4 regions of the Sinobaca sp. H24 genome follow, and region 1 is predicted to be linked to each of the others. Evidence: riboswitches for the same ligand, from Rfam matches in the RefSeq annotation. Region 1 holds a riboswitch; each other region holds the start of a gene.
The links. Region 1 has a riboswitch for S-adenosylmethionine ahead of MMY81_RS13590 (methionine biosynthesis PLP-dependent protein). Riboswitches for the same ligand answer to the same signal wherever they lie in the genome.
Positions count from the first base shown of each region.

Region 2: another riboswitch for S-adenosylmethionine. It lies ahead of MMY81_RS04430 (aminotransferase class I/II-fold pyridoxal phosphate-dependent enzyme); the one in region 1 lies ahead of MMY81_RS13590 (methionine biosynthesis PLP-dependent protein).
Region 3: another riboswitch for S-adenosylmethionine. It lies ahead of MMY81_RS27310 (methionine ABC transporter ATP-binding protein); the one in region 1 lies ahead of MMY81_RS13590 (methionine biosynthesis PLP-dependent protein).
Region 4: another riboswitch for S-adenosylmethionine. It lies ahead of metK (methionine adenosyltransferase); the one in region 1 lies ahead of MMY81_RS13590 (methionine biosynthesis PLP-dependent protein).

Region 1 covers NZ_JALBWT010000009.1:59,181-62,852, forward strand. Annotated here, with positions in the region: gene MMY81_RS13580 (asparaginase) at 1-405, opposite strand, end outside; gene MMY81_RS13585 (PrsW family glutamic-type intramembrane protease) at 471-1,136, shown strand; SAM riboswitch class I at 1,390-1,496, shown strand; gene MMY81_RS13590 (methionine biosynthesis PLP-dependent protein) at 1,617-2,720, shown strand; gene MMY81_RS13595 (bifunctional homocysteine S-methyltransferase/methylenetetrahydrofolate reductase) at 2,753-3,672, shown strand, end outside.
Region 2 covers NZ_JALBWT010000002.1:235,464-239,135, reverse strand. Annotated here, with positions in the region: partial or broken gene MMY81_RS04435 (bifunctional homocysteine S-methyltransferase/methylenetetrahydrofolate reductase) at 1-692, opposite strand, end outside; partial or broken gene MMY81_RS04430 (aminotransferase class I/II-fold pyridoxal phosphate-dependent enzyme) at 726-1,829, opposite strand; SAM riboswitch class I at 1,950-2,056, opposite strand; gene MMY81_RS04425 (hypothetical protein) at 2,138-2,302, opposite strand; gene prsW (glutamic-type intramembrane protease PrsW) at 2,310-2,975, opposite strand; gene MMY81_RS33805 (asparaginase domain-containing protein) at 3,043-3,264, shown strand; gene MMY81_RS33800 (asparaginase domain-containing protein) at 3,261-3,488, shown strand.
Region 3 covers NZ_JALBWT010000036.1:13,287-16,958, forward strand. Annotated here, with positions in the region: gene MMY81_RS27305 (MFS transporter) at 142-1,398, shown strand; SAM riboswitch class I at 1,476-1,584, shown strand; gene MMY81_RS27310 (methionine ABC transporter ATP-binding protein) at 1,758-2,786, shown strand; gene MMY81_RS27315 (methionine ABC transporter permease) at 2,779-3,444, shown strand; gene MMY81_RS27320 (MetQ/NlpA family ABC transporter substrate-binding protein) at 3,462-3,672, shown strand, end outside.
Region 4 covers NZ_JALBWT010000011.1:96,979-100,650, forward strand. Annotated here, with positions in the region: gene MMY81_RS15560 (helix-turn-helix domain-containing protein) at 1-574, shown strand, start outside; gene metK (methionine adenosyltransferase) at 592-1,821, opposite strand; SAM riboswitch class I at 1,997-2,110, opposite strand; gene pckA (phosphoenolpyruvate carboxykinase (ATP)) at 2,325-3,672, shown strand, end outside.

The DNA.
Region 1 (3,672 bases):
AGCCGTTCTAATGGCAGCCAGAAAATTGTAAGGACCGTCTGCCCCTAATTCATTGCTTGAACGCATAGCACCTGTCAAAATAATTGGTATTGGGGAACGATGAAGAAGATCGAGAAAGTAGGCTGTTTCTTCAAGCGTATCCGTTCCATGCGTTATAACAATCCCATCGTACAGGCCTTCAGCTAGTTTTTCGTTAATAAAAGCAGAAAGCTCGAACATATTTTCAGGCGTAATATGAGGGGAAGGAAGATGAAAGAACGGGATCACGGTAATGTCAGCTACCTGCTTGGCTTCTTCATGCCATTGATCCAGAGGGTTTTTTTCCCCCGGCGCTACGCTTCCAGTCTGCTTGTCTTCTTTCATGGAGATTGTGCCCCCGGTATGTATTGTTAAAATCCGCTTCATAAGAATACCTCTTTTCTATTAATGGTTAGCCGGCAATTACAGAGCAGGAAAGGACGGATGCGCGAGTGTTTGCTATCATAACTGCGGCCCTGGCGCCTTCGATCGCATTTTTAAGCTACTATTATCTAACACAGGAGACAACTTCTGGTTCCTTTTACAAAACGGTCCGTACTTTTCTCTTTGGCATGCTGCTTGTTTTTCCAATTGTGACAGTGCAATATGCGCTTACAGAAGAGACAAGTACGGAGGCTTCCGTCTTCTTTCAGGCTTTTTTATATGCCGGGCTGCTCGAGGAATTTTTTAAATGGTTTATTTTGTGCGCTGCCGTTATTCCTTTTATCCGGATCCATTCTATTTACGATACGACCCTTTATGCGCTTGCTGTAGGGCTTGGTTTTGCTGCAGCAGAAAATATTCTTTACCTCGCAGCGTATGGCGTGGATATAGCCTTTGGAAGGGCATTTCTGCCGGTGGCCAGCCATGCTCTGTTTGCCTGTACTATGGGATATTATATAGGGAAAGCCTCCTTTTTGAAAGGCGCTGCCGGAAAAATGTTCTTGTTTTTAGGCCTGGCGGTCCCGTTCGTTTTACACGGCACGTACGATTTGCTATTATTAATCGACCGGCAGTACATAGTCTATTTGATGCTGCCTCTAGGGTTTCTGATATGTTGGATAGCTGTAAGAAAAGAAGAAAAGGGAAAAAGGTTTAGGCAGATGGAAGGGGAATAGACGGCCTATGATAGAGGAAAAACGATATCGCGTCGTCATACGATGCCCGAGGTGCGGGGAGAAATTTGTTCTTAAAGGAAGCAGGAAAGAAGACGGTACGATCCAAACTGGTTTTGTCCGCTGTGTCTGCGGAAATAGCAGCCGTTTATATGTAGATACTGCTCCTGAATAAATTCAACAAATTCGCACAATTTGATTGCATTTCGATCGTTAATCTTGTAAGGTTTTACTACACAACTATATAAATAAAGCTTTCTTATCCAGAGAGACGGAGGGATCAGGCCCTATGAAGTCTCAGCAACCAGCCTACACAGGTCAGGTGCTAAATCCGCCGGGCAGAAGATGTCCGAGAGATAAGAAGAGGTGCTCTTATAAATCGCAGACCTTCTTCTTACTTTTAGAGGAAGGTCTTTTAGCGGAATGATAAATTAGGATACGCAGGCAACTATATAGTAATAAGCCACAAAAAGGGTGACAATAATGGATAAGAAATTTCACATCGAAACAAATCTAGTACAAATTGGAAATAAAGAAGACCCAAGAACGGGAGCCGTAAGCGCCCCTATTCACATGTCTACTGCTTTCCGTCACGAGGGATTAGGCGAGTCGACAGGGTTTGATTACTCCCGTACCGGCAACCCTACAAGAGACATTCTGGAGCGGGCAATCGCCGGATTGGAAAATGGTGCCAAAGGGTACGCATTGAGCTCAGGAATGGCTGCTATTCAAACGCTGTTTGCCATTTTTGATAAAGATGACGAAATTCTTGCTTCCCAGGATTTATATGGAGGAACGTACCGGCTTTTTGAAGAGGGATGGAAAAACTGGGGTATTACGATTGCATATGGCGACCCGAGAAACGTAGAGGCATTTGAACAAAAGATTACCGAACGCACGAAAGCCCTTTTTATAGAAACGCCGACCAATCCATTAATGCAGGAAGCCGATATTTCTGAAATGTCAAAATTGGCCAAGAAACACGGTCTCTGGCTGATTGTGGATAACACTTTTTACACACCGATTCTGCAGCGTCCGCTCGATATGGGTGCCGATATCGTTATACACAGTGCTTCGAAGTATCTGGGCGGCCATAATGATATTATTGCCGGATTAATCGTTACAAAAGATGAGCAGTTAAGCAGCCGGATTACGGCTTTTCATAACGGGATGGGTACAATACTGTCGCCTATGGATTCCTGGCTGTTAATGAGAGGGATGAAAACATTGTCCCTGCGCATGGAAAAGCATACAGAAAACGCACGGGCAGTAGCGGAGTTTCTGGATACACATCCAAAAGTGACGGACGTATTGTACACCGGAAAAGGCGGTATGCTTTCCTTTCGGATTGAAAATGAGCAGTGGGTCGACAGCCTGCTCCGCGGTCTGAACCTTATCACATTTGCAGAAAGTCTGGGCGGTGTAGAGAGCTTCATGACATATCCGGCCACACAAACACATGCTGATGTTCCGGAGGAAGTCCGGATTGCCAACGGCGTCTGTAACCGGCTGCTCCGTTTTTCTGTAGGTATTGAAAATAAAGAAGATATAATCGCGGATTTAGGGCAGGCGCTCGACCGCCTGTAAAAGAAAATCACGAATCAGGGGAGTGGCTCGTTGTGAATTTGGCAGAGGAATATTCAAAACGCATGTTAATTGGAGACGGGGCAATGGGAACGTATCTATATGAAAAAGGATACAGCGGTTCCTATGAAGCATTAAATATATCTGAGCCCGGCCTGGTTAAAAACATCCATAAAGAATATGTAGAAGCAGGGTCGGATATTATTCAGACCAATACGTATGCAGCAAATCGTATTAAGCTTGCCAAGTATCAGCTGGAAGATAAAGCAGCTGATATAAACAGACTGGGCGTTGAAACAGCCCGGGCAGCTGCAGAAGGCAGAGCTTTTGTTTTTGCCACAATAGGCGGTATAAAGGGCCTTCAGAAAATGGAAGAAAACGATGAAGATATACGCAGCGCTTTTTCTGAACAGCTGGACGCTCTGCTGAAAGCGGAACCGGACGGCATTATTCTGGAAACGTTCTATGATCTTCAGGAAATTTTATCGGTCATTAAGCTTGCGAAAAGCAAAACAAACCTGCCGGTGATCGCCCAGGTAGCGCTCGGTGAAGTAGGCGTTATGCACAGCGGGATGCCGCTGGGAGAAGCATTTAAACAAATGACGGCGGCCGGCGCGGATGCTGTGGGAGTGAACTGCCGAATGGGGCCGTATCACATCCTGCGGTCCCTGGAAATGACACCCCTCGATGAACATACCCTTTATGCGGTACATCCAAATGCAAGTCTTCCGGATATCGATGATGGACGTTTTGTTTACCAATCAAATCCAGACTATTTTTATGAAAAAGCCCTTGATTTTCAAAACCAGGGGATTGGTATTATCGGAGGATGCTGCGGTACAACACCGGAGCACATAGCTCAAATAGCTGCAGCTGTTAAAAACACAGCTCCAAAAACGCGGACGGCGCAGGCCGTGGCTCAAAAAGCCGGACAGTTTTCTATTGTAGAACCTCC
Region 2 (3,672 bases), on a different contig from region 1:
AGACTGGCGTTAGGGTGCACCGCGTACAGCGTATTTTCATCCAGCGGTGTCATCTCCAGCGATCTTAAGATGTGATAAGGTCCCATTCTGCAGTTGACTCCTACTGCATCCGCGCCGGCTGCCGTCATCTGCTTAAATGCCTCTCCAAGAGGCAGACCGCCATGCATCACTCCTACTTCACCGAGTGCAACCTGGGCAATTACCGGCAGGTTTGTTTTACTTTTGGCAAGCTTGATGACCGCAGTAATCTCCTGAAGATCATAGAAGGTTTCCAGAATTATTCCATCGGGCTCTGCTTTTATTAGAGCATCCATCTGTTCGGAAAAAGCTTTAATTATTTCAGCTTCGCTTTCTTCCATTTTCTGCAGCCCCTGAATGCCGCCTATCGTTGCAAATACAAATGTCCTGCCTTCAGAAGCTTCACGGGCTGCTTCTACACCTCGCCTGTTAATATCAGGTGTTTCTTCTTCAAGCTGGTATTTTGCAAGCTTGATGCGATTTGCCGCATACGTATTGGTCTGAATAATATCCGATCCTGCTTCTACGTATTCTCTATGAATGGTTTTAATCAGATCGGGGTCTGAGAGATTTAGTGATTCGTAGGAGCCGCTGTATCCTTTTTCGTATAGATACGTCCCCATCGCCCCGTCGCCAATTAACATCCGTTTTGCATATTCTTCTGCCAAATTCACTGCGAGCCACTCCCCTGATTCGTGATTTTCTTTTTACAGACGGTCGAGCGCCTGCTCTAAATCTGCGATAATATCTTCTTTATTTTCTATACCTACAGAAAAACGAAGCAGTCTATTACAGACGCCGTTTGCAATACGGACTTCTTCCGGTACATCAGCGTGTGTCTGCGTGGCTGGATAGGTCATAAAGCTTTCTACACCACCCAGGCTTTCTGCAAACGTCACAAGCTCCAGCCCGCGAAGCAGGGAATCAACCCACTTCTCGTTTTCAATCCGAAAGGAAAGCATGCCGCCTTTTCCTGTATACAGCACGTCTGTTACTTTTGGATGCTTTTCCAGAAACGCTGCCACTGCCCGGGCATTTTCTGTATGCTTTTCCATACGCAGGGAGAGTGTTTCATCCCTCTCATCAAGAGCCAGGAATCCATCGGCGATAGTATGGTTCCCATTCCGTTATGAAACGCCGTAATCCGGCTGCTTAACTGCTCGTCGTTTTGTAACAATTAATCCGGCAATAATATCGTTATGGCCGCCTAGGTATTTCGAAGCGCTGTGAATAACAATATCAGCTCCCATATCAAGCGGGCGCTGCAGGATCGGTGTATAAAACGTATTATCTACAATCAGCCAGAGGCCGTGTTTTTTGGCCAGTTTTGACATTTCTTCAATATCTGCTTCCTGCATTAATGGATTGGTTGGTGTTTCAATAAACAATGCTTTCGTACGATCTGTGATTTTTTGTTCAAATGCTCCCAGATTTCTTGGATCGCCGTATGCAATGGTAATGCCCCAGTTTTTCCATCCTTCTTCAAACAGGCGGTATGTCCCGCCGTACAAGTCCTGGGAAGCGAGGATCTCATCATCTTTGTCAAAAATAGCAAACAATGTTTGAATCGCAGCCATTCCCGAACTCAGTGCGTACCCTTTTGCGCCGTTTTCAAGACCCGCAATAGCACGTTCCAATATGTCCCTAGTAGGATTGCCGGTACGGGAATAGTCGAATCCCGTAGACTCGCCCAGTCCTTCATGGCGGAAGGCTGTAGACATATGAATAGGAGCGCTGACCGCACCTGTTCGTGGATCTTCTTTGTTTCCGATTTGTACCAGATTCGTTTCAATGTGAAATTTCTTATCCATGATTGTCACCCTTTTTGTGGCTGATTACTATATAGTGGCCGGCGTATCCTGATTTATCATTCCGCTAAAAGACCTTCCTCTAAAAGTAAGAAGAAGGTCTGCGTTTTATAAGAGCACCTCTTCTTATCTCTCGGGCATCTGCTGCCCGGCGGATTTAGCACCTGACCTGTTTAGGCTGGTTGCTGAGACTTCATAGGGCCTGATCCCTCCGTCTCTCTGGATAAGAAAGCTTTATTTATATAGTTGTGTAGTAAAACCTTACAAGATTACCGTACGAATTGCAATCAAATTGTGCGAATTCGTTGAATTTATTCAGGAGCCGTATCTACATATAAGCGGCTGCTGTTTCCACAGATGCAGCGGACAAAACCTGTCTGAATCGTCCCATCTTCTTTTCTGCTTCCTTTTAAAACGAATTTTTCTCCGCACTGCGGGCATCGTATGACGACACGATATCGCTTTTCCTCTATCATAAGCCGTCTATTCTCCTTCCATCTGCTCAAACCTATTTGCTGCTTTGAGCCTTTCAGCAGCTGTCCACCATAGAAGAAATCCTAATGGGAGAATGAAGTAGACTATGTACTGCCGGTCGATTAATAATAGCAAATCGTACGTGCCGTGTAAAACGAACGGGACTACCAGAGCCAAAGACAAAAATAATTTCCGTGCAGTACCTTTTAAAAATGAGGCTTTCCCTATATAATATCCCATAGTACAGGCAAACAAAGCATGGCTTGCTACCGGCAGGAATGCTCTTCCGAGTGCTATATCCACGCCATATGCTGTCAGATACAATATGTTTTCCGCTGCCGCAAAACCGAGCCCGACAGCCAGAGCGTAAAGAGTCGTATCGTAAACGGAGCGTACCCGGATAAACGGAATAACCGCGGCACAGAGAATAAACCATTTAAAGAATTCTTCAAGCAGCCCGGCATACAAAAAGGACTGTACAAAAACAGACGCCTCCGTCCCGGTTTCTTCTGTAAGTGCATACTGCACAGTAACAATTGGAAAAACGAGCAGCATACCGATCAGGAAGGAACGGGCTGTTTTACGAAAAGACCGCGAATGAGTCTCCTGCTTTAAATAATAATAGCTTAAAAATGCGACCGAAGGCGCCAGGGCCGCAGTTATAATAGCAAACACTCACGCATCCGTCCTTTCCAGCTTTGTACTTGATCAACTAACTATAAATAGAAAAGAGGCCACCTCAATGAAGCGGATTTTAACGATACATACCGGAGGCACGATCTCCATGAAAGAAGACAAACAGACTGGCAGTGTAGCACCAGGAGAGAAAAACCCACTTGATCAGTGGCATGAAGAAGCAAAACAGGTTGCTGATATTACGGTTATCCCGTTCTTTCATCTTCCCTCGCCGCACATAACGCCTGAAAATATGTTTGAACTATCATCTTTTATTAACGAAAAATAGCTGAAAACATCTATGATGGTATCGTAGTTACGCATGGCACGGATACTCTGGAGGAAACAGCCTATTTTCTGGATCTTCTTCATCATTCCCCCATCCCTGTTATTTTAACGGGCGCTATGAGGTCAAGCAATGAATTAGGAGCAGACGGTCCCTACAATTTCCTCGCTGCTATAAAGAACGGCCTCATCAGAACAAGCGAGGGAAAAAAGGAGTGCTCGTCGTAATGAACGATGAGGTGCATTCAGCAGTCAACGTTACAAAACGCACTCTTCCAATGTGGCAACATTCCAAAGTCCTCAATTTGGACCGATAGGACTCGTAACACGGCGCGGCATCCTTTTTCACCATACTCCCTCAGCCAGAGAGCAGTTTTCCATCTCTTCTCTGACTAAAAAGGTGTTTCTGCTT
Region 3 (3,672 bases), on a different contig from region 1:
CATAAGAAGCCTGCCTCTACTATAGAGGCAGGCTTCTTTTATTAGAAATACATAACCCTCTTTTCTTTTTCGGCAATGTTCTATATATTAAAAGGAGTGAATTTAATTCGGTTGTCGAAATAAAACGGGGGAACTCTTATCATGAAAGGTATTGCGAAAGAATGGGCTTATCAATTCAAGCATTACAATAAAAATGTACGTTTGTTCTTGATTGCTTCTGTGCTCTCCAACATGGGCATGGGAGTCTTTATGATTATGTATAACTACTATATAAGAGAGCTCGGCTACCTGGACGATGTAAACGGTCGGGTGATCGCGGCTCAGGCAACGGCTACAGCGATCGCCCTTCTCCCGGCAGGTTTGTTAAGCGACCGTATCGGCCGGAAAAAAGTTATTATGGCCGGTGCCCTTATGCTTGGAGTAAGTTTGTTTCTTCGTTCGGTCGTGGAAATAGAGGGACTGCTTTTAACTGGAGCGTTTCTAACAGGGGCATTTATGTCCTTTGTACAGGTTTCCTCGATCCCGCTGCTGGCTGAAAATTCCACCGAAAAACAGCGCGTTCATTTGTTCAGTTTTAATTTTGCATTGATTATGGTGGCCAACGTAATAGGAAATGGCATGGGCGGACTGATGAGTGACGGTGCCCGTTTGCTGCTTGATATGACTGCTCTGCAAAGTCTGCGACTTACGCTGCTGACAGGAGCTTGTTTAAGCTTTGCTGCAATCTTCCCGGTACTGAAAATAAAAGAAGAGCGCAAACTCACGGTGACCAAGACAGGTGCCAGCTCTTTTAAAGAAATTCTACATACGAATCGTGCCGGTATTAAAATGATAGCCCTATTTGCGGTTGCTCAGCTGATTATCGGATTTGGTTCCGGTCTCGTTATCCCATACCTGAATTTGTATTTCACCGACCGCTTTGACGTAAGCTATACTATTGTCGGTTTGATTCTGGCTTTAGGACAGGGGATGACAGCTGTAGCATTTATGATTGGACCAACGCTTGTGCAGAAAGTAGGGGAAGTGCGTGCAGTAGTTATCCTGCAGCTGAGCTCACTTCCATTTCTGCTTGTTACAGCCTACACGCAGAATATATGGTTTGCCGTTATCGGCTTTTTATTCCGCCAGGCGTTAATGAACGCCGGAAACCCGATTCAGATGTCGTTAATGATGAGAAGCGTAGGAGATAATATTAAAGGGCTCGCAAACTCCATAGGGCAGATGGTTTTTCAGCTGGGCTGGGCGATTATGGGACCGGTATCCACATCGATCGTTCTCATATATGGGCCGTACTATGGATGGGCATGGGTGTTTACGTTAACGTGTGCTCTCTATTTAACAGGCTCCATCTATTTTTATATTGTATTTAGAAAAGTCCCTCCAAGCAGTGATATATGAGGCATGACAAATGATTTGACAGCCGGACGGTCCCATGCTAAGCTTCGATTTGTACTTAATAACCTACATATGAAACACTCTTATCATGAGAGGTGGAGGGACTGGCCCTTTGAAGCCCGGCAACCGTCATTATTTTTAATGAAATGGTGCCAATTCCTGCGAAGCGTAAGCTTTGGCAGATGAGAGAAAGGAATGAACCATGCCCTTTCTGCTGATGATAAAAGCTGAAGGGTATTTTCTTGTGGTTAAATTAAGGAGAGTGTGCCGGTATTTTGTCAGTTGAATAAAGTTTCTGTTCCAAGACCAAGTTATCTGGTATGATAAGTAAGATTAATAAAGAAAAGAAACAGGGTGGGCATATGATAGCACTGGAAAAACTATCGAAAATATTTTCTACATCCAATGGAGATATAACGGCAGTAGACAATATAGATTTAACGATAGATGAGGGAGAAATATTTGGCATTATCGGCTACAGCGGTGCAGGAAAAAGCACGCTTATCCGTCTGCTGAACATGCTTGAAAAACCGACATCGGGAAACATTGTTATTGGCGATAAAAATATGGCCGATCTGCAGGGTGCTTCGCTTCGGGAAGCCCGCCAGGAAATCAGCATGATTTTTCAGCATTTTAATCTGCTCTGGTCGAGAACGGTACGGGAAAACATAGCGTTTCCACTCGAAATAGCAAAGCATTCAAAGAAAGATAAGAATGCCAGAGTGCAGGAGTTAATAGAACTTGTCGGCCTCAGCGGCAGAGAGGACGCTTATCCAGCCCAGCTGAGCGGCGGCCAGAAACAGCGCGTCGGCATTGCAAGAGCTCTTGCAAACAACCCGAAAGTTTTGCTCTGCGATGAGGCAACGTCTGCGCTCGATCCGAAAACAACAGACTCCATCCTCGAGCTGCTGACGGACATTAATAAAAAGCTAGGATTGACGATTGTGCTGATTACACATGAAATGCACGTCATCCGGAAGATATGCAACCGTGTCGCCGTGATGGAGAACGGAAAAGTAGTAGAAGAAGGACAGGTGCTGGATGTATTCAGACAGCCCCGCGAAGAAATGACAAAAGAATTTGTAAAACAGATTACCGAGCCGGAAGAGACGATGGAAGCGATTCGGGAATTAATGAAATCCGGTGATGACAGTCCTATTGTTAAAATTTCATTTCTTGGTGAAGATGCGGAGCAGCCTATCATGACGGATCTTATCCTGACATGCGGCGTGTCGGTCAATATTCTGCAGGGCAAGGTGTCCAAAACAAGAGAAGGAAGCTACGGCACGTTATTTGTTCAGCTCAAAGGAAATCAGGAACAGCTTGACCATGCGCTGTCTTATTTGAAAGAGCAGCAGGTGCAGACAGAGGTGATGACAGCTCATGAATGAACTACTTGAAAATGTAAACTGGGGCAACATGTGGCAGGCAACAGTAGAAACTTTGTACATGAGTGCTTTGGCCGTACTGGCTACGTTTATTTTAGGGGTGCTGCTTGGCCTCATTCTTTATATGACAGACAAAGGAAACATGTGGGAAAATAATCCGATTCATCTGGTGGCGGCAGCGATAGTAAACGTCTTCCGTTCCATTCCATTTATTATATTAATTATTCTGCTCGTTCCATTTACAACTTTTATCGTCGGAACGATGCTTGGACCGAGCGCAGCTCTTCCTGCTCTCGTAATTGGAGCAGCTCCGTTTTATGCGAGACTGGTGGAAATCGGGCTTCGTGAAGTTGATAAAGGAGTGATTGAAGCTTCGCAGTCAATGGGAGCCAATCAATGGCACATTATTTTTAAAGTCCTGATTCCAGAATCTCTTCCTGCATTAATATCCGGGATTACCGTTACAGCTATCACGCTCGTGAGTTATACGGCTATGGCCGGTGTGATCGGTGCGGGCGGACTTGGCGACCTCGCTTTCCGCGAAGGATACCAGCGCAGTAATCCGGATGTCACGTTAGTAGCAACTGCCGCCATTTTAGTGATCGTTATGATCCTGCAGTGGGTTGGCGATAGAATTATATATAGAATTGATAAAAGATAAAAGGGGAGAATGGAAAAATGAAAAAGATTTGGATGATTCCAGCACTATCACTAACAATTGCTTTAGCAGCCTGCGGAGGCGGCGGGGAAGAATCAGGTTCTGAAGAAGAACCAACGACGCTCACAGTAGGTGCTTCCAACGTGCCTCACGCAGAAATTCTTGAGTTTGCCACTGATCAGCTTGAAGAAGAAGGCGTGGATCTGCAGATAGAAACATTTAATGACTATA
Region 4 (3,672 bases), on a different contig from region 1:
CCCTTTGTACAAACAGTACATAGCCTGGCATAAGGGAATTTTTTTATACCATCTTTATAGAAAAACGGAAGAAGCCTTCGAGCAGCTTCTATTCTCCATCTCGATTGACCCTAATCCTTCTTTTACCGAAAGAAAAGCCGAAATAAGCAACTCTTTAGCTGTTTTTTATAATCTGGAAGAACGCTACGAAGACGCTGAAGCACTATGTAAAGAGGCGCTGAATAAATGGAAGCAGATGAAAAAAAGAAAAAATCCTTCTATTGAAATGAAATTAACTTACACGCTCGCCATTTCACTCACAAAACAAAAGCGCTATAAAGAATCAGCGCAGTGGTGTGAAAAAGGCATAAAACGATGTCTGGAGACAAGAACTATGTATGTTTTCGGTGAGCTGCTTTATCAGAAGGGCCGGAACCTCCTGCTGATGGGAGAGACCGAAAAGGGGCTCGAGCATTGGAATGAAGCTTTGGGGATGTTTAAATCCACCCGGCAGCATCATTTGGTCGATTTAATGGACAAAGATATGAAACAGTTTATAAAAGACGGCGTATTAAAAGAAATACACTACGAATAAAAAAAGACGACCCCATTTTAGGGCCGTCTTTCTTTTTTATTGTTTTTTTCTTTTGCCAGCTGATTCAGCAGTTCCGCTTTATCTGTTTTTTCCCACGGCAGATTTACGTCTGTACGTCCAAAGTGGCCGTAGGCAGCCGTCTGTCTGTAAATAGCACGGCGAAGGTCCAGCATTTTGATGATCCCTGCAGGACGCAGGTCAAAATTATCTTTCACCAGATCTACCAGTACGCTTTCCGATACTTTTCCGGTGCCAAATGTTTCCACCGCAATAGATACAGGACGGGCAACTCCGATAGCATAGGCAAGCTGTACTTCGCATCGTTCTGCCAGTTCAGCAGCTACTATATTTTTCGCAACATAACGAGCGGCGTACGAAGCGGAACGGTCTACTTTTGTCGGATCCTTCCCTGAAAAGGCTCCGCCTCCATGACGCGAATATCCTCCATACGTATCTACAATTATTTTTCTACCTGTCAGACCGGCATCCCCCTGAGGACCACCGATAACAAACCTGCCGGTCGGGTTCATAAAGTAATTTGTTTCTTCATCTAAAAGAGCTTCCGGTACAACAGGGTCAATAACGTGTTCTCTAAGGTCGCTGTCTATCTGCTCCAGCGTAATATCTTCCTGATGCTGGGCTGAAATAACAATCGTTTCTACACGAAGCGGCTTCCCGTCATCGCCGTATTCGATCGTTACTTGTGTTTTTCCGTCGGGACGAAGGTAAGGAAGAATTCCTTCTTTTCTCACGTAGGTCAGCCTTCTGGCCAATTTATGAGCAAGGGAAATTGGAAGAGGCATTAATTCTTTTGTTTCGTTATCTGCATAACCAAACATAAGACCCTGGTCTCCTGCACCAATTGCCTCCAGCTCGTCTTCTGTCATTGAACCTTCGCGCGATTCCAGCGCTACGTCGACTCCCTGGGCAATGTCTGCTGATTGTTCGTCAATAGAAGTAAGAATGGCACACGTTTCGGAATCAAAACCGTATTTTGCCCTGGTGTATCCCACCTCTTTTAGCGTTTCTCTTACAATCTTTGGAATATCTACATACGTAGATGTACTAATTTCTCCAGCAACAAGCACAAGGCCTGTATTCACTACTGTTTCACAAGCTACTCTCGCATTTGGATCATGCGATAATATCTCATCTAATATTGCATCTGAAATTTGATCACACAGTTTATCAGGGTGTCCTTCTGTAACAGACTCTGATGTAAACAGGCGGCGTCCAATTGTTTCCATGAAATATCCTCCTTTTTATCCTGCTTATAACTTATTCTGCCGTACTTCTGCCTGCTGCATAATAGTATGCACGCTGCCTAAGCCGCCTTATTATATAGAAGAAGAAGAGAAAGAAAACACAAAACCCCCTTTTCCATGGCGAGGAAAAGGGGGTTTCTATCCGTTCCTTTTTCGCCTCTTATCTTCCAAGACGACAGTCGTCTCTCCAGGTTAGCACCTTTCCGTTTCACACTTTCGGATGGTTGCCGGGTTTCGCAGGGCCTGTCCCTCCACCAGCTCGGGATAAGAGTATCCGTTCGAAAAATATGTTACCTCAGTTCCAATCTCTTGTCAAATAAAGCATTTTCCTATGCTGTATGTCTAAAAAAAATTTTTTTCCATTAACAGAATAGCGTGATTTATTTTTGAAAATTTCCACTAGTAGTATAGACTAATATTTTTAATGTGTTATACTAATTAACAATTAGATGATACTATTCAAGAAAAGAAAGGATTTTGCCGCCATGACTACTTTAGATTTTTCCAATGAAATTCATCACCTTCTTCATGGTGACAACATTCATATGAATCTGCCCGTTTCACACCTTGTAGAAAGAGCGTTGGCCAGAAAAGAAGGTATTCTTACAGCCAGTGGAGCCCTTAGTGTGGAAACCGGTAAATATACGGGCCGTTCTCCAAAAGATAAATTTATTGTTGAAGAAGAGAGCGTACTAAATGATATAGACTGGGGCCCGGTAAATCAGCCGATCTCCAAACAGATCTTCACGGACCTCTATAGAAAAGTAATGACTCATCTTGCTGAACAAAAAGAACTGTTTGTCACGCAGGCTTTTGCAGGAGCAGACCCTGCCTACCGGCTTCCAATCCGTGTGATTAATGAAGATGCCTGGCATAATCTTTTTGCCAAGCAGCTGTTCATCCGTCCCTCGGAAGAGGAACTGCAGACACACGAGGCCGGCTTTACGATTATTTCTGCTCCGCACTTTAAAGCAGATCCTGCCGTGGATAAAACATCTTCAGAAGCATTTGTTATTATTTCATTCGAAGAACGTATTGTACTAATCGGCGGCACCGAATACGCCGGAGAAATGAAAAAATCGATTTTCTCCGTCATGAACTACCTTCTTCCCCAGCAGAACGTATTGTCTATGCACTGTTCAGCCAATGTTGGCACAGAGGGTGATACCGCTTTGTTTTTTGGTCTTTCCGGTACAGGGAAAACTACTCTTTCCGCTGATCCGAACCGCTACCTGATCGGAGACGACGAGCACGGCTGGTCCGATAATGGTGTATTTAACATTGAAGGCGGCTGCTATGCTAAATGTATTAATTTATCTTTCAAAAAAGAGCCCCAAATCTGGAATGCTATTCATTTTGGAGCTGTTATTGAAAATGTTAAAACGAATAAAGAAAGCCGGACCCCTGACTACGATAATGTATCCTTAACGGAAAATACGAGGGCCGCCTACCCGTTGGACAGCATTCCCAATACGATGATGCCGAGCATTTCCGGACATCCATCCACTATTGTGTTTTTAACGGCTGATGCTTTCGGCGTGCTGCCGCCCATCAGCAGACTTTCCAAAGAACAGGCTATGTACCATTTTCTAAGCGGATACACGAGTAAGCTTGCCGGAACAGAACGTGGTATTACGGAACCAGAGGCTACTTTTTCCACATGCTTCGGTTCTCCATTTCTTCCTTTGGAAGCATCCCGTTATGCGGAAATGCTTGGAGATAAAATAGAACAGCACGAGGTAAATGTGTTTCTTGTAAATACCGGCTGGTCCGGTGGTCCTTATGGTGTAGGGGAAAGAATGAACCTTGCTTATACGAGAGCGATGGTTCAGG